Regions from separate parts of the Staphylococcus sp. MSU001 genome, predicted to be linked through region 3. Evidence: riboswitches for the same ligand, from Rfam matches in the RefSeq annotation. Region 3 holds a riboswitch; each other region holds the start of a gene.

Region 1 (6,440 bases), on a different contig from region 3:
TGGGCACAAGTGATCTCGTCCCAGGTGTAAGTGGAGGGACTATCGCTTTATTACTTGGAATTTATGAAGACTTTATTAGCTCAATTAGTGGTTTGTTTTCAAGACGATTTTGGCCTAGCTTAAAATTTTTACTACCTATTTTAATAGGAATGCTAATAGCTATAGGACTATTAAGTCAATTATTTAATTATTTGCTTAGTCAACATCATATTCCTACTATGTTATTTTTTACAGGTTTGATTCTCGGTATCATCCCTTATTTATTAACCGTCTCTAATTTCAAAAAAAATTTCAGTATAATACATTATTCTATTCTATTATTAGGTATTGCTATTATAGTCGTTTTCGCATTGCTTAATAATGGGGACAAGCATACAGGTGAAACACTTACTTTATCTTTCAGTCTTATCATTAAATATTTTATCGCAGGTGTTTTCGCTTCAAGTGCTATGTTATTACCGGGCATTTCTGGATCATTTATGTTACTTGTCTTCGGAGTATATGGGACGCTAATGTATGCCATCTCTGAACTACTTCATTTTAATTTAAATGCATTACCTATCATATTAATAGTAGGTTTCGGTATTGTCACTGGATTTATGATTTCAAGTCGATTAATTCAATATTGTCTACATCAACACCCTACAATGACCTTTGCTTTGATAATAGGCTTTGTGATTGGATCGTTGTATGCAGTTTTCCCTGGATTCCCGAAAGACTTAATCCAATGGATCATATCATTTTTCCTATTGGTCACTGGCTTCTTAGTAAGCTATGTTCTTGGTAAAATTACAGCAAAAAATGAAGCATCATTTTGATATATACACAAACAAGCCCTCATATACCTTAGAGTACATGAGGGCTAAATTATAAGGACTATTATTAGTCACCTTTATTACCTTTAAATTTATCAATAACGTCATTTGCTTTTTCTTTAACGTTTTCTACAGCTTCTTTTGCTTTACCAGAAGCTTTGTCACCTTTACCATCTTTTTCTAATTCTTTATTATCAGTAGCATTACCTACTGTTTCTTTAATATTACCTTTAGCTTGTTCAAATTTATCTTCAGCCATTTAAAATTCCTCCTTATGCTTAACTTATTAATATTGTTACCCTCTTATTTATGAGCTAAACATCTTTTATGAATTTTTTTCACATACAGATGATTTTACGAAAGAAACTATAAATTTACAGTAGATTATAGTATATTGAATATAAAATAATTATAAGTTGGGTTGGTATATTTTATGAAATTTATTACTATTAAAGCGATTACTGAAAAAGGGTTAGATAAAAAAAGTAAATCAATTTTTAAAATCACATCCACAAATTGAAATTATCAAATTTGATTACCAAATGGGATATAGCGGTGTAAGTGTTGGTATTTTATACCGTGATAATATTTAAATAATTATAGATATGTTGTGCGTATAAAGACCATTGGCTTTACCTCTTACAAAGCTTCCTATTCTAAAAATATGGCTAGTGAATAATAGTCATTGTTAGATAACTATAATCACAGAAAAATGTTTATGGAAGTTAAAATGTCTAACAAAAGTGAGTTAAAAATTAAAGGTTCAATAGCAAAAAACACGTAAATGATTTTATATTAAATCATCTACGTGTTTTTGTATAATCATGTGACAAACGATTAAATATTATTAATTGTTTGCTATTTACTTAGCAGGTACGACAGCTCCATCATACTTATCTTTAATATAATCTTGAATTTCTTTAGATTGTAGCACTTCCATTAATACTTTGATATTTTCATCATTTTTATGACCTTTTTTAACTGCAATTAAATTTGCATATGGGTTATCTTTAGGAGATTCTAAAGCAATCGAATCTTTTTTAGGACTTAATTTTTGGTCAATCGCATAGTTAGAATTAATGATTACTGCGTCAGCGTCTTGATTTTGATAGATTTTTGGTAAATATTCTGCTGATTGTTTGTTGTTAAATTTAATATCTTTTTTGTTTTCAGTTATGTCATCAAATTTAGCATTTTCAATTTTAACGCCTTTTTTAAGTTTAATAAGACCTTCATCTACAAAGAATTTTAAGAAACGACCTTGTTCAGCTGGGTTATTTGATACATATACTGTTGCACCTTTAGGTAGATCTTTTAAGCTTTTATATTTTTTTGAGTATACAGCCATAGGTTCTAATTCAACATTCCCAGCCGATTCAATTTTATACCCTTTTTCTTTACTTTCAGTATTTAAATATGGTGTATGTTGGAAGAAGTTCGCATCGATTTCACCTTTGTCTAATAATTTATTAGGCGTTGTGTAATCGTTAATTGGTTTGATTTTTAAATCATAACCTTTTTTCTTCAATAATGGTTTTGCTTTTTCTAAAATTTCAGCGTGTGGTGCTGGAGATGCACCTACTGTGATAGTTTTTTCCTTATCTTTACCTCCACCACATGCAGCTAAGGCAATCGTTAAAGCCAATACTAAAATAATTCCGAATAATTTTTTCATAGAATATAATCCCCTTTTCTTTAGCGTTTATCGATTTTATTTGTAAGCCAATCCCCTAGGAACTGGATTATAAATACAATAATTAAAATAAATACTGTTGAAACTAAAATGACATCATTTTGATTTCGAGTAAATCCTGTTAAATATGCTAAATTACCTAAACCACCTGCGCCAATAACACCTGCAATAGCTGTAGAACCTACCAAAGCAATTGCAGTAACGGTAATACCTGAGACTAATGCAGGCATTGCTTCAGGAAGTAGTACTTTTCTCACAACTATCCAAGTGTTCGCTCCCATTGACCAAGCAGCTTCTATAACACCTTTATCAATTTCTTTAAAAGCAATCTCGACCAATCTAGCGTAGAATGGCGCTGCACCAATAATAAGTGCTGGTAATGCACCAGTTGGACCACTGATTGTTCCGAGAAGTACACTTGTAAATGGAATTAACAGTAAAATTAATATGATAAATGGAATTGCTCTAAATAAATTAACAATGAATGACACAATCGTGTAGAAAATCTTAGCAGCCAATGAGTTACTTTTCGCAGATAAAAAGAGTAATACCCCTAATATAAGTCCAAAGACAAATGCAAAAAGTGTCGAAACAACAGTCATATATAGAGTTTCTAAAATTGCTTGCCAAACCTCTGGCCACTGAACATTCGGCATTGTCACCATTTCATGAAATATTTCACCGTAAGATTTACCCATGTCTTAGCACCTCCACATTAACGTGTTGTTCGTGAAGATTATGTTTAAATTGCTTGAAATGTTCCTCACTTATATGTGGTATGTGAATAACTAAAAATCCAAGCGAACCGTTTTTAGTATTCTTAATATCCGCTTCAAGAATATTCACATCTATGTTATGTGTCTTCGTCATATAAGATATGATAGGCTCAGTCGTATTATCACCAGTAAAGTTTAACCTCACAATATATGCATCATGATCTAATGGCTCCAAATACTCTAAAGAATCTTCAAAATCATCGTTTAAATCATCTTTCACAAAACGTTTCGTTACTTCATGTTGTGGATTCTCAAATACTTTACTTACCGCTCCTTGTTCAATAACTTTACCGTTTTCCATTACAGCAACTTCATCACAAATTCTTCGTATAACATGCATTTCATGTGTTATAAGTACAATAGTTAGATTTTGTTGTTCCCTTACCTTCAATAATAAATCTAGAATTTCATCTGTAGTTTGTGGATCTAATGCACTTGTCGCCTCATCACATAACAATACATCTGGATCATTAGCTAATGCTCTCGCAATACCCACTCTTTGTTTTTGTCCGCCTGATAATTCAGACGGATACGCACTTTCTCGACCTTTTAGACCGACAAGTTCAATAAGTTCCAATGCTTTTTGTTTAGCTCGACCACTTGGAACGCCAGCAATTTCTAATGGAAATGTTACATTTTTCAATACATTTCTTGACCATAGCAAGTTAAAATGTTGAAAAATCATACTCACCTTTTGTCGTTTTTTTCGTAACTGTGATTTAGATAATTGACTTATATTGTCTCCATCTATAATGATTTCACCTGACGTTGGAGATTCTAAGTTGTTAAACATTCTTATGAGCGTACTTTTACCAGCTCCTGAGAAACCAATCACACCAAAAATAGAGCCGGATTCAATGTTTAAATCAACGTGATCAACAGCAAGAACATCTTTGTCCTTGGTATGATAGCGTTTAACAATTTGGTTTAGCTTAATCACGTTAATAGCCTCCTTATGTTGCTTAGTAATCAAATTAAAAATGCTTTCTCAATTTTTAGAAAATTTGAGAAAGCATTTGTTGAAATGTTCTTTCTCTCATCTTCTAAAGTTATACTTTATGTGAATTGGCACCATTTCTATTTTAGACGGTTGCCGGGCTTCTTAGGGCACATCCCTCCACCTCTCTCGATAAGAGTTAAAGCATTATTTAATTTGTATTAATCCTACCATCGTACTAATGTTTCGTCAATAATTATTTTAAATTTTCTAACAAATAAGTAACTGACTGAAATGCATAGATTCTTTTTATCTCTTCATCTCTACGCATAAGCAGCAATACAGGAACAGACATAATTTGTTTCTCTTTACTCCATTCAGGATGAAAATTAAGATCTATTTTTTTTATTGGCAATTGTAAGATTTCATTAGCAATATCCAACATCCTTTCAGAAATCTTACATGTTCCACACATTGGTGTATAACCAAATATGAGATGTTTATCTTTATTAAAATTAACAGTTATGTCTTCAATATCCTTCAATTTATTCATTTACTAAAACTAGCCTTTCAGTTTTTAAATTATTCATAAGTTTCTTTTCTTTTTTTACATTAAAACCATATCTACTTAATACATGTGCTAAATAATTTTTGGGGCACTTAGCAACTTCACAAAACGTTTTATCAACATAAATATGTTCACTTTCGCTTAAATAACGTTTAAACCATTTTCTAATTTTTTCACCCTCATCATCAGAATCGGCAAGAACATAAACTTGTTTGTCATAAAGTGTTTCTATCATGTTGTCTATCTTATCTATACTCATAGTGCCATGTGTACAAATGATGTTTACAGGTTCAGCGATCACTTGTTGTACTCTCTTCTTATCCGATTTACCTTCGACAATAATAACCTTATTTACAATAGCCATGTCAATCCACCTTCTAAGCGTCAAAGTAACTGTCACTATCATCATTCACAAAATCCCCAAAACCTAAACATTTAGTGACACTACAATTTTCAATTGCTAGTGTCACTTATGCTTGAGCCTTGCTCAAACGTTCCTCTTTTTTACTGCAATTTTCAATTGTTAGTGTCACTCATGCATGAACCTTGGCTTACGTTTCTGATTAAAGTTATTCCTTCTAAAAAAACTCCTTGATTAAATCTAATCGAGGAGTTTGTAATCATTATTCACCAATCATTTCTGAGTATTGATCTGCTGATAATAATTCTTCTAATTGACTATCGTCACTAATTTCAATTTTAACCATCCATGCTTTTTCGTATGGTGATTCATTTACAAATTCTGGGCTATCTTCCAATTCTTCATTAACTTCAACAATTTTCCCAGAAATTGGCGCATACAACTCTGATACTGTTTTTACTGATTCAACACTACCGAATGTGTCACCTTCATTTAATTCATCTTCAGTTTCAGGTAGCTCAACAAATACGATATCACCTAATTCGTTTTGTGCGTATTCTGTAATACCAATTGTTGCTACATTATTTTCAATTTTAACCCACTCATGCTCTTTAGAATATTTAAATTCGCTCGGTACTGCCACGAAAATCCCCTCCTGATTAATTTAATTACAATTTAATGATGCCACACACATATTATTCATTCAACTATTATTACAAAGAATAAATGAATTAAAATTCGTTTTTAAATATACAAAACACCATTTTAATTTATATTTTTTTATTAATGTTCACTTTCTCTAATTTAATATCACACCTATAACCATTGGTGTTGATACTCATTTTCTTTAAATCCTAAAGTCAAATGGTTACCAGAGATAGCTAATGGACGTTTAACCAACATTCCATCTGAAGCAAGTAGTTCTAGTTTTTCATCATCAGACATATTTTTAAGTTTCTCTTTTAAATTTAATTCGCGATATTTGATACCATGTGTATTAAACAACTTATTAATATTCACACCCGTTTTATCTACGATATCTTTGAATTCTTTTTTAGTCGGTGTATATTGAACAATATCAATAGATTCAAAATTCACATCGTGCTCATCTAAAAACTTTGCAGCTTTTTTGCACGTTGTACATTTGGGATACTGATAAAATTTAATCAATTACCTTTTACCTCCTTCTCTCTATTAACTTAAATATATCATGATATTTAATTGAACGCTTTAATTTTCAAGCTAATATTTTTGTTAATGTGCAGTCATTCGTTATAATAAGTTTACCAA
Region 2 (6,440 bases), on a different contig from region 3:
TTTTATAATTATTTATTTTCTATTTTACAAGTCATTGAATTTCAACTGCATCTTTTAAAAGGTTGACTTTATCTAATTTTTCCCATGGTAATAATACGTCTGTACGTCCAAAATGACCATACGCTGCTGTTTGTTTATATATCGGTTGTTTTAAGTCTAACATTTTAATGATACCTGCTGGTCTTAAATCAAAATGCTTTCTTACAGCTTCAACTAAACGTGCTTCTGAAACCTTTCCAGTATCAAACGTATTAATTGAAATAGAAACGGGTTCTGCTACACCGATTGCATATGCAAGTTGTACTTCACATTGTTTAGCTAAACCAGCTGCAACAATATTTTTAGCTACATATCTTGCAGCATAAGCTGCCGAACGATCTACTTTAGTAGGATCTTTACCACTAAAACAACCTCCACCATGACGGGCATATCCACCATAAGTATCAACTATAATTTTACGTCCAGTCAAACCAGCATCTCCTTGAGGTCCTCCAATAACGAAACGTCCAGTCGGGTTAATGTAAAATTTAGTTTCTTCATCTAATAAAGCTTTATCTACAGTTGGGTAGATAACATGCGTTTTAATGTCCTTTTCGATTTGTGCTAACTCTACATCTTCAGCATGTTGTGTAGAAACAACAATGGTATCAATACGTCTAGGTTGGTCATCTTCATCATATTCAACAGTCACCTGTACTTTTCCATCTGGACGAAGATAATCTAAAATTTCATCTTTTCGTACATCAGATAATCGTTTAGCAAGTTGATGTGACAGGAATATAGGTAGAGGCATATACGTATCTGTTTCATCAGTTGCGTATCCAAACATTAATCCTTGGTCACCTGCACCTGTTGCTTCAATTTCTTCTTCAGAAATTTCATTTCGATATTCAAGCGCTTTGTCTACACCCTGTGCAATATCAGGTGACTGTTCATCAATCGCAGTTAACACTGCCATTGTTTGTGAATCATAACCATATTTTGCTCTAGTATAACCAATATCTTTAATCGTTTCCCTTACCACTTTAGGAATATCTACATAAGTAGTTGTTGAAATTTCTCCAGAAATAAGTGCCATTCCTGTTGTTACTGTTGTTTCACATGCTACACGAGCATTGGGATCATCCTTTAATATTTCATCAAGAATGGCATCTGAAACTTGGTCAGCAATTTTATCAGGATGGCCTTCAGTAACTGATTCTGAGGTAAATAATCGTTTATTGTATGTCATCATTTTCTCCTTTAAATAAATTACGAAAATTCTCTTTAAATATGAGAGCTAAATAAAAGAGCCTTCTTCACTATATAGATAGAGAGAAGGCTCTTAAACGTCCATTCGCTCTTATCGTTCAGACCATATTTGTCTGCAAACGGTTTGGCACCTTTCTTTAAATAAAGAGGTTGCTGGGTTTCATTGGGTCCATGTCCCTCCACCACTCAGGATAAGAGAATCCGTTAAACTTAATAATATCTAATTCAAAGTATGTTGTCAATTTTATACATTGTCACTATTTCTATTTTCAAGTGGATAAATTCAATCGGTGTGTTATACTATCTAAATGTAAGGGCTTACATAAATTATTGTATGGAGGGATTGGGTATGTCTATAGATACATACACAGAAACACTTAAGATAAATCAGCTAATAGAAAAAGCTACATCACATTTTCAACTATCATCAACACAATTATACAAAAAAATTTTAAAAAACCATGAGGGTGAATTAACTGAACTGGGGGCAATAAATGTTAAAACAGGTAAGTACACTGGTCGTTCACCTAAAGATAAATTTATTGTCACTGAACCATCGTATAGGGATAATATAAATTGGGGAGATATCAATCAGCCCATGGATGAAGAAACATTTCTAAAACTTTACAATAAAGTACTCGACTATTTAAATCAGAAAGATGAACTTTACATATTTAGTGGATATGCAGGGAGCGATAAAGAGTCACGTCTTAAACTTAAGGTGATAAATGAATTAGCTTGGCATAACTTATTTGCTCGTAACATGTTTATTCGTCCAGAATCTATAGATGAAGCTCAAAATATAAAACCCAACTTTACGATTGTTTCAGCACCTAACTTTAAAGCTAATCCTGAATTAGATGGGACAAATAGTGAAACATTTGTCATTATATCTTTTAAACATAAAGTGATTTTAATTGGTGGTACAGAATACGCTGGTGAAATGAAAAAAGGTATTTTCTCTGTAATGAATTATTTGCTTCCAATGCAGGATATCATGAGTATGCATTGTTCAGCTAATGTTGGAGAAAAAGGAGATGTAACATTATTCTTTGGATTATCAGGAACTGGTAAGACGACGCTTTCTGCCGATCCAAAACGTAAGTTAATTGGTGACGATGAACACGGTTGGAATAAAAATGGCGTTTTTAATATTGAGGGTGGATGTTATGCAAAAGCAATTCATTTATCTAAACAGAAAGAGCCTCAAATTTATAATGCTATTAAATATGGAACAATCTTAGAAAATACAGTTACAAATGATGACGGTACAGTAGATTTTGATGATAACACCTATACTGAAAACACTCGTGCCGCCTACCCTATTGACTATATAGAGAATATTGTTACACCTTCAAAGGCAGCACATCCGAATACGATTATATTCTTAACCGCTGATGCATTTGGAGTTATCCCTCCTATTTCAAAGCTAACTAAAGATCAAGCAATGTATCATTTCTTAAGTGGGTTTACGTCTAAACTAGCTGGAACAGAACGTGGTGTTACTGAACCTCAACCATCGTTTTCAACTTGCTTTGGTGCACCATTCTTACCTTTAAGTCCAACAAAGTATGCTGATCTACTTGGAAATTTAATCGATATTCATGATGTTGATGTATATCTAGTAAATACTGGATGGACAGGTGGCAAATATGGTATAGGGCGAAGAATTAGTCTACACTATACTCGTGAAATGGTAGATCAAGCTATATCAGGTAAATTAAAAAATACTAAATATATTAAAGATGATACATTTGGCTTAAATATTCCAGTTCAGATTGACAATGTACCTACAACTATTCTGAATCCTATCAATGCTTGGAACAATAAAGATAACTACAAAGCACAGGCTTACGATTTGATTCAACGCTTTAATAATAACTTTAAAAAATTCGGCAAGGAAGTCGAACATATTGCCAACAAAGGTGCATTTAATCAATAATTAATATGCACATTTATATGTTAAATTTAAAAGCATTGTGCCTGAGAAAGCTTTCAATACCTCAGGCACTTAAATTTTTATTTAAATGCCGAGTGGATTATTAATACATTTATTTGAGGATATCTATATATGATAATACATTTCTAAAGTTTCAAACAATCTCATTATTTAATATCTAATTATTCCTAATATATACATTGTTATCATCAACATGTATAATCCATTGTCACAATATATTTAAATTTTTATTTTCGACGTCGTTCATCCATTGATGTATATATTGAATTACGTCTCTCATCGCAGCAGGTCGTGGTACATGACCTTCATCCAATTGATAATAGGTTTGATAATAGGTTCCTTTGGATTTTAATTTTTTTTCTAAATCATAAGCTTGGTGTATTCCAACTTGAATATCTTTGCCACCATGAATAATGAGAATAGGAGGACTATCTTTTTTTATAAATTGCATTGCATCTCTGCTCTTATAAGCTTTCGTATCTTTTTTTGGATGTCCAACCATTCGTCGTAACATTCCTCTCAAATCAACTCGTTCTTCATACATTAAATGTATATCAGATACGCCACCCCAAATCATATAACTATCTACAGGCAAATCATTAAAAGTAAGTAATCCCTGTAGACCTCCACGTGAAAATCCTACCATATGTATAAATGCAGAAGGATAGTTTTGATTTAAAAGTCGAATCAAATGCGTTACATCATTTAAATCACCACGGTAAAATTCATCTCTTCCTTCACTTCCATTATTTCCTCTATAGTATGGGCCTATAACTAAGGTATGTTCATTTGCAAATTGCATAAGTCTTGCGGCTCTCACTCTTCCAACTTGCCCTTTACCACCTCTTAAGTATATAACAATACGTTTGATATCTTTTTTGCTTTTCGGAATCATCATCAGAGCCTTAACTTTTAAATAATCTACAATATATGTTACTTCATTAAAAAAATGAGTTTCATATTCGATTGGCATGCGCTTTTCCTTAATAAAATCCAAGTGCTCTCACCCTTTCCAAACAATGAAGAATCGCCTTATCATTGATTAAAAAACTTCTTTTATTTAAAGGAATATCATTAATATGATGATAAAGACAAGGGCCTAAAGTCTCGTAATAGGTATCTACATATTCCAAATGACTTACTTCAACGAAGTAAACATCCTTAATAAACGGCTCATCATGCTCCGTTTTTATACGATACTGTGCAAAATAGTAGATAAATTTTGCGATTGCACCCGTCTCTTCGTATAACTCTCTAATTACTGCTTCTTTACTTTGTTCGCTTATTTCAACTTTACCACCAGGAAACTCTATCCCACGTTGTTGATGGTGTGTAAATAATAACTGACTATTGTATACAGGAATTGCAAGAACGTGATTACCATTTGGCATATCATTTTCATTTTTATAGTTCAATGTTACAACCCTTCCATCTTTATCCTCAAACTCCACGTTCCTCACTTCCTCTCATCCTATGTTAAAATATATTTATCAAATATTTAGTTGGAGGCCTTTATCAATGTTGAAAAAAATATTGTTATCTCTAGTTGTATTTTATCAACGTTTTATTTCGCCACTTACACCCCCAACATGTCGATTTTATCCAACATGTTCACAATACACTAGAGAAGCCATCGAATACCATGGTGCTCTAAAAGGACTCTATCTCGGTGTACGGCGCATACTTAAATGTCATCCATTGCATAAAGGTGGCTTTGATCCTGTTCCATTAAAAAAGGATAAAAATTCTAAAACCACACATCATCATTAAACTTTGTTAAGTAAAGAACGCTTGACTTTAGGGGGAGTGAAATAAATCATTCCCTCTTTTAATATGCCACTTGTTTCTACGATATCATTAGCAAAATAATAACCGTGTGGCGTTATATCACCCGGATAATTTCCTTCTTTAGCTAACATTGCTGTAAAATATCTACTTAGACCAAACTCATACATGCCCCCAACTACAAACCTTATATTTTTTTCTTTCAAAATTTTCATGGCGTCTAACATTCTATCTATTCCTCCAAGTCTAAATGGTTTTAACACGACGACTTGTATGGGATATTGTTGAATTATTGATTGTATTTTTTCTATAGAAAGTGCCTTTTCATCGATGGCAATTCTAGGAAAAATAGACATATCAATATCATTTAAATCTTCTAGAATTTTAAAAGGTTCTTCAATATATATAATATCTGATGTTTTTTCATTGGCTAATTGTAAAAATGATGGCTTTGTTAATGATTCATTTGCATCTATTGCAATATCACACTCAAGATTTAATAAACGTATGGTTTCAAGATCTTTGATAAGTGATGTTGACCATTTAAGTTTAATACGTTTCGGTCTTGTTTCTAATAATGCTTCAATTTGACTATTAGTTAAGCCGCTAACTGTAGCACCATATTGTACTTCAAAATCATGCAGATCGTTATACATTTGATAAACAGCCATGACAACCATTGATCGAGCAGCTGGCGCATCATTCATTTGATTGAGGTAAGGTAACCATGAATCAAAAGATGTCATATCTTGATGAAGTACTTGTGGTATCCACTTTCTTAATCTATTTGCGACTGTGAGTATTGTTTCTTTATCATACCAATGAGTTAAAAATGCATTACACTCTCCATAATAAATTTCTCCACTATAAGTTACTATTTCCGTAAACAAACTTTCTCGATGCGTTAACTTCACTTTCGGTGTTGAAATTGGTGATTTAAAAGGTTCCTTATAAGTATATAGATTGATTGCCTTAACTTTCATTATTCTTTCCCTCATTCAAGTCTTCACTTTTGACCTTTTTACGTTGTAATTTACCTGTCGATGTATAAGGTAAAGATTCTACCTGATAATATTTTTTAGGAATTTTATATCTAGCTACATGATTTTCAAAATGTTCTATTAATTCATTACGATTAATATCTTGATTTGTCACATAATATAGTATTGGCACTTGCCCCCAAGTATCATCTGATATTCCCACACATACGGCATCTTCAATGCCTTCAAAGTCTTTTGCTATTGTTTCAATTTGGTAAGGGTAAATATTCTCTCCGCCACTTATAATCAAATCTTTGCGCCGATCATATATCATGACATAACCCTCATCATCTATTTCAGCTATATCTCCAGTTTGAAAATACCCATCATTATTAAATGTGTCTTTTAAATCTTTGGGATATAAATAACCATTCATCACATTTTCACCTTTAATTAATAACTCT
Region 3 (6,440 bases):
ACGCTTACATAATGACAATGACGTTGACGCACTTTGAAACATTTTTGTATAATTAGATTATATTTTCATATAAAGAAAATATTTTCAATGATGAGGTGTTAAGATGATTTTAGATGAACGAGTAAACTCTAATTTCGATCAATTAAATGATAATGATATACAAATTGCACATTATGTTAATACACATATAGATGTTTGTAAAAATATGAAAATACAAGATTTAGCCTCACAGACACATGCTTCAAATGCTACGATTCATCGCTTCACTCGTAAACTAGGTTTTGATGGTTATAGTGATTTTAAATCCTTTTTAAAATTTGAAGATAGTAAGAATCATCAACTTCCTTCTGATTCTATGGAGCAATTTAAACAAGAAATTGAAAATACATTCAACTATTTAGAACGTATTGATTATCGTTTATTAACTCACAAAATGCATCATGCTACAACAATATACTTATATGGTACTGGACGTGCACAGATGAATGTCGCTGAAGAAGCACAACGTATACTGTTGACTATGCATAAAAATATTATATTGTTACATGATGTTCATGAACTAAAGATGGTGTTAAACAAGACAATTCCTGAAGATTTGTTTTTCATTATTTCACTTTCTGGCGAAACACATCAACTTAAAGAAGTCACACAATTGCTTCAACTGAGACAAAAATATTTTATTTCCGTAACAACAATGAAGGACAATACATTGGCACAACAAGCTGATTACAATGTCTATGTTTCAAGCAATACCTTCTATTTAAACGATGGTACCGATTATTCCAGTTTTATTAGTTATCACATTTTCTTTGAAACACTACTAAGAAAATATAACGAATATAAAGAGAATCATGAATTAACATAGGAAAGTGAGTCATCATTATCATTGAATGCAATTCTCACTTTACATATAAATATTATTTGGCATTTCCATTTTCAACTTAGACAATGACTATTAAAACGTTAAAAAGCCTGGAACAACAACTTTTGTTGTCCCAGGCTTTTTAGTTTAGTTATGACGCTGTTCCTCAATTTCATCTATCACATTTTGCATTTGATCAATCATCAATTCAAATCCATGTGCTGTTGAATCATGATATTCTTTTTTCTTTTGCTTATATTCTAATGTTGTTAAACGTCTTTCCTTTTCAATAAAAGAGCGATAGTAAAAGAACATTTGAGTCCCGCCATTCTCTCTTTCAAAGAACTCTACTTCAATGACATCCTCTTCCTCACTTAGTCCTGGCATTCCAATCGTCATCTTGATATATTCATCTAAAACTAACTCTTCATATGTACCTTCTATGATGTTTTGTTTACCATTTCTACTATCAATGATGCGATACTTTCCTCCCTCTTGAATATCTGCATCAAACGATTTATTCGTGCGTTGTGTGGTCATAAACCATTTTTTTAAGATATCTGTTTTTGTCCATGCCTCATAAACGACCTCTGGTGTATATTTAAGTAATCTCTCAATGTCGATTTCAACATATTCATTTTCCACATTATATTTTGCCATTTCATTTCACCTACTTTCACTCTTAATACTATTTTAACGTATTTGAGCTAGGTCACAAACTTTGAGCTCTATAAAATTAAATTATATTAAATAAAACTTATAATTTTAGTGATTTTTAACTTTTTAAATTCAAGATTGAGTGTATAGTCTTGTCCTTATCAACATTTTACTACTATTCTAAATTGCTTGATACTCAACTTAAAAATAAGATACAGATGGTGAGTATCAAAGAATCATTATAAAACTGTCAACAATCATAAGATTGTTGACAGCCAATATATACTATGGGTCGTATTTTATTTCTTTGACGATTGATTTAAACGAGGTACTCTTAAAATAATTGCTACTAATCCACAAACACCTAATAATATTGGATAAATACTATATTGTAACATTAGGAATGGGGAAATTCCGGCTACACCTGCTGCTGAAATCACTTGCGGGCTGTATGGTAATAATCCTTGAAAACACCCACCAAAGATATCTAATATACTTGCTGATTTCCTTGGATCGACATCATATTCATCAGCAATATTTTTAGCTAATGGTCCAGCCATAATAATAGAAATTGTATTATTTGCTGTTGAAATGTCAGCTGCACTCACTAAACTCGCTATACCTAGTTCTGCACCACGCTTTGATTTTACTTTTGACCTTACAAAATTAAGCAACCAATCAATACCACCATTATGTTGAATAATTCCTACTAGACCGCCTATAAGCAATGCAATCATAGCAATATCTTCCATTCCGATAATCCCTTTAGAAATAGCATTTAAAAGGCCATTCCAACCAAAAGAACCATCAATCAGTCCAATTATACCGGCTAATACAGTACCTCCTATTAATACAATAATTACATTAATACCAACTAACGCAAGAATCAAAACTAACAAGTATGGTATAACTTTAATTAAATTATAATCATAGTTTTTAGTATGATCTATGGAAATACCATTTGTTAAAAAGAATAAAATAATGATTGTAATAATCGCACCTGGTAATACAATTTTAAAATTGACTTTAAATTTATCACTCATTTTTGTTTTTTGTGTTCTTACTGCTGCAATAGTGGTATCAGAAATCATAGATAGATTATCACCAAACATCGCTCCCCCAACAACTGTTGCCATGGCTAATGCAGCTGGTACATCTGTTGCTTGTGCAAATCCAAAACCTACTGGTGCAATAGCTGCAACTGTGCCGACAGAAGTTCCCATTGAAATTGATACAAACATACAAATAATAAATAGTCCAACAATTATTAAATTTTGAGGAATAAGTGATAAGCCTAAATTAACTGTAGATGACACGCCACCCATTTTTTCAGCAGTCGTCGAAAAAGCTCCAGCAAGGATAAAAATAAGCATCATCAAAATGATATTAGAGTGACCTGCACCTTTTGTAAATACCTCTACTTTTTTCGCAAAAGTTTCCTTGCGATTCATCAGTAAGGCAACAATAACAGTAATTGTAATAGCAACATTTAATGGCATAGTGGTAAAATCACCAGAAATAATACCAACACCTAGAAATAGTAAGACAAATAACAATAAAGGAATTAATGCCCAAGCATTGCCATTCTTCATCTCTTTCATAATCTAACCTACTTTCCCGTATAATGGATTGATAAATTTTATACTAAAAAATTCCTATCTATTTAATCAATAACTCAAAAATAAAAAACCAGGGCACGTAATCATGCCCCAGTCTCAGTTAACATCGTGTTTAACCTTATCTTCTAACCTTCTCGGTTACTGGAATTGGCACATGATACAATGTTGCCGAAGCTTCTTTGGGCCAGTCCCTCCACTTCTCTTGATAAGTTATTGAATTGTGTTTAACGTTACAAGATATTTGCAATAACGTCAACACTTATTATTTTAAATATTTTAATAATAGTTTACATATTTTCAATAATAGTAAAGTATTTTTCAAAAATAGCCACACTTATTGATGCAAAGATGAATATCGCTAATGCAAGTCCAAAAATAACCATTAACTTTAAATATAATGATATGAGCATTGAAATGATTACTACAACAATCACAGTAAAAAATATATTCTTAAGACGTTGTGCCTTATGTCTTGATATTACTTTACGTTTTATCCGTTCAGATGATAACCTCTCCTCTAATTGAGATGATGTAATATGTAATTTCGTTTCTAATAAAACTGCAGTACCCACTGTTAATACCAGAATAAGTATCACTATCCATAAAGGCTGTTGCTCTATAAAGCTAACCACGTAAATACCAGAATATAGTATGCCCGAAAGCATACCAAGGATACGATCGAGTTTAGGGCTCATCCATATAATATGATTTCTAATATTATTATTAACAAAATATACATTTTTCAATCCACTCGTTATAAAAGTAATAATCACTATGACATGTAACAATATGGGATAATCATTAATAACGTATAAGACAATCAGTCCTATAACTAAAATGAGCAACGGCATGAATTTATATAGATATGCTTTCATCAATGACACCCTTAAAATGATATTTGTAAATATCTTTTTATCTTTATGAAGTAGGACGATTAACTGTAAATGTTTGACCTAACAAAGAGTAATCATTTCCAGCTAACCTAGCTACCGGATTTAATTGATTTGCATCAATTTTACTATCTTCAAAATAAACTTCTTCATCAATATGGTACATGACAATTTCACCAATTATCAAATCACTCCCGTTATCTTTGTTGCCCAATTGTACTATTTGATGAAGCTTACACTCAAACCTTACTTTTGCTTCTTTGATTGCTGGAACATTAATTAAATCAGAATCAATCATACTTAGAGAAGTTCTCTTAAGTTCATTAACACCATATTCTAACGGGGCAGCAGTTTCATTCACATCATTAACAATAGCCTCATCAGTAATATGCACAACAAACTCACCTGATTGTTCTATATTTATTGAGGTGTCTTTTCTATTTCCATTTGTACGTTGAACAGCAATTGCGATCATAGGTGGTGTATGATTAACTACATTAAAAAAACTAAACGGGGCTGCGTTGATATCCCCTTTTAAATTTTGAGTAGTTACAAATGCTATCGGCCTAGGTATGATACTTCCACTAAGTAATTTGTAATTTTGCTTATCTGAAAGTGTTTCAGCTTTTATTTTTTTCACTATCAATCAATCCAATCAATTTTTATTTAAAGTATAAAATTTACTATTTAACTATTGTTGTCCCTTTGTAGACAAAATTGAAAAAGAGTTAAAGAAGATCGTATATTCAATTGAATCACTGTTTGCCTATAAGATAAAAAACCTAGGACATTGATATTTGTCCTAGGCGCTTATTATCATAAACAAATCTTATATTAAACTGTATAGTTTTGTAAGATGTTTAGCACCTTCGTCGTGCTTTCACTTTGAAAATATATACTAATTAATATGCTATAGTTAATTTAATCTATTTGAGTCCCACCAGTCACACCATATACTTGACCAGTAATATAACTTGCATCATCAGAAGCCAATAACACATATATCCCAGCACATTCAACAGGCTGACCAGCACGTCCTAACGGTGTGTTTTGCCCAAAAGTAGGTATAGCGCTTTGTGGTTGGCCACCGACAATTTGAAGTGGTGACCAAAACGGTCCAGGCGCAACACAGTTAACACGAATACCTTTAGGACCCAATTCGGCTGAAAAACTCTTTGTTAAAGATATAATTGCAGCTTTCGTTGCCGCATAATCATGAAGAATTGGACTAGGATTATAACCTTGAACTGAAGATGTTGTTGTAATTGACCCTCCTGGTTGTAAATACTCAAGCGCTTTTTGGACTGCCCAAAATACCGGATAGACATTCGTTTCAAACGTTTCAGTAAAATCTTGAGTTTTAAACTCCGATAATTCATCTTGATAAAGTTGATGACCAGCAACCAACGTTACATTGTCTAAACCACCTAATTGCTGATAAGCCTCTTCAACCATGTCATAGTTGAATTGTTCATCTCTAATATCACCAGGAATTAAGATAGCTTTTTGCCCAACATTTTCAATGATCTGTTTTACATCATCGGCATCTTGTTGTTCACTTGGTAAATAATTAATCGCTACATCTGCACCTTCTTTAGCATAAGCAATTGCTGCCGCACGTCCAATTGCTGAATCGCCACCAGTCACTAGTATTTTAAAGCCATCTAATCGATGGTGGCCATGATAAGAATCTTCCCCACAATCTGGTTGTGGTGACATTTTAGCTTGTATACCTGGAACTTCTTGTTCCTGTTTTTCATAATTATCAGTTTTAAATTTATTGCGCGGATCTTGAGCTGACATTTCAAATCATCTCCTAATTCATTTAATGCTTTCTGTATACCCAGTTATCATGTACGTTTAATCATAGAAAATATGAAATCACAAATTATGTCAATAAACGTTGAACGAGCTGTACGAAATATTGAGGAACTTTTTCCAAAATACGCTCATCCGGATGATAATTAGGATGATGTAAATCAAATTTACTGTCGGAGCCAATAAATGCGAAAACACCGGGGTACTCTTCTGTATAACCTGAGAAATCCTCTCCAATAGTAACCGGTTCATCGAGCATTGATACATGATAGCCAACATTTTTAGCGACCTCTATTGCTTCTTGTGTTAGATGTGCATCATTTACTACTGCACCAGGTAGTCTTGAATAAGTTAAATCAATATCCACATTAAAAACACGACTTAAACCATCAGCAATATTTTTCATCCTATTTTCAATATAATGACGTTTATCCTCATCGAATGAACGAACAGTGCCCTGTATATAAGCTTTGTCAGCTATAACATTCCATGTGTTACCACAAGAAATTTCACCGATTGTTACAACTGCACTATCAAAAGCTGATAAATTTCGACTAACAATAGTTTGTAAACTATTGATTAGTTGTCCTACAA

The links. A riboswitch is a leader RNA that binds a small molecule or an ion and turns the genes downstream of it on or off. The one in region 3 is predicted to bind S-adenosylmethionine.
Region 1: linked by a shared signal. The riboswitch ahead of ACVBFA_RS08270 (methionine ABC transporter ATP-binding protein) and the one ahead of ACVBFA_RS09195 (Na+/H+ antiporter NhaC family protein) in region 3 are both predicted to bind S-adenosylmethionine.
Region 2: linked by a shared signal. The riboswitch ahead of metK (methionine adenosyltransferase) and the one ahead of ACVBFA_RS09195 (Na+/H+ antiporter NhaC family protein) in region 3 are both predicted to bind S-adenosylmethionine.

The regions. Positions count from the first base shown of each region.
Region 1 covers NZ_JBRIKK010000015.1:48,654-55,093, forward strand. Annotated here, with positions in the region: gene ACVBFA_RS08250 (DUF368 domain-containing protein) at 1-818, shown strand, start outside; gene ACVBFA_RS08255 (CsbD family protein) at 883-1,074, opposite strand; gene ACVBFA_RS08260 (MetQ/NlpA family ABC transporter substrate-binding protein) at 1,678-2,490, opposite strand; gene ACVBFA_RS08265 (methionine ABC transporter permease) at 2,511-3,206, opposite strand; gene ACVBFA_RS08270 (methionine ABC transporter ATP-binding protein) at 3,199-4,224, opposite strand; SAM riboswitch class I at 4,318-4,420, opposite strand; gene ACVBFA_RS08275 (thioredoxin family protein) at 4,478-4,774, opposite strand; gene ACVBFA_RS08280 (toprim domain-containing protein) at 4,767-5,153, opposite strand; gene gcvH (glycine cleavage system protein GcvH) at 5,413-5,793, opposite strand; gene ACVBFA_RS08290 (arsenate reductase family protein) at 5,967-6,320, opposite strand.
Region 2 covers NZ_JBRIKK010000021.1:1,053-7,492, forward strand. Annotated here, with positions in the region: gene metK (methionine adenosyltransferase) at 32-1,231, opposite strand; SAM riboswitch class I at 1,340-1,449, opposite strand; gene pckA (phosphoenolpyruvate carboxykinase (ATP)) at 1,601-3,193, shown strand; gene ACVBFA_RS09825 (alpha/beta hydrolase family protein) at 3,420-4,208, opposite strand; gene ytkD (RNA deprotection pyrophosphohydrolase) at 4,195-4,662, opposite strand; gene yidD (membrane protein insertion efficiency factor YidD) at 4,733-4,981, shown strand; gene menC (o-succinylbenzoate synthase) at 4,978-5,979, opposite strand; gene menE (o-succinylbenzoate--CoA ligase) at 5,969-6,440, opposite strand, start outside.
Region 3 covers NZ_JBRIKK010000018.1:23,030-29,469, reverse strand. Annotated here, with positions in the region: gene ACVBFA_RS09205 (MurR/RpiR family transcriptional regulator) at 104-865, shown strand; gene ACVBFA_RS09200 (SRPBCC family protein) at 1,010-1,522, opposite strand; gene ACVBFA_RS09195 (Na+/H+ antiporter NhaC family protein) at 1,819-3,120, opposite strand; SAM riboswitch class I at 3,254-3,350, opposite strand; gene ACVBFA_RS09190 (hypothetical protein) at 3,426-4,013, opposite strand; gene ACVBFA_RS09185 (flavin reductase family protein) at 4,057-4,668, opposite strand; gene ACVBFA_RS09180 (SDR family oxidoreductase) at 4,950-5,831, opposite strand; gene ACVBFA_RS09175 (amidohydrolase) at 5,917-6,440, opposite strand, start outside.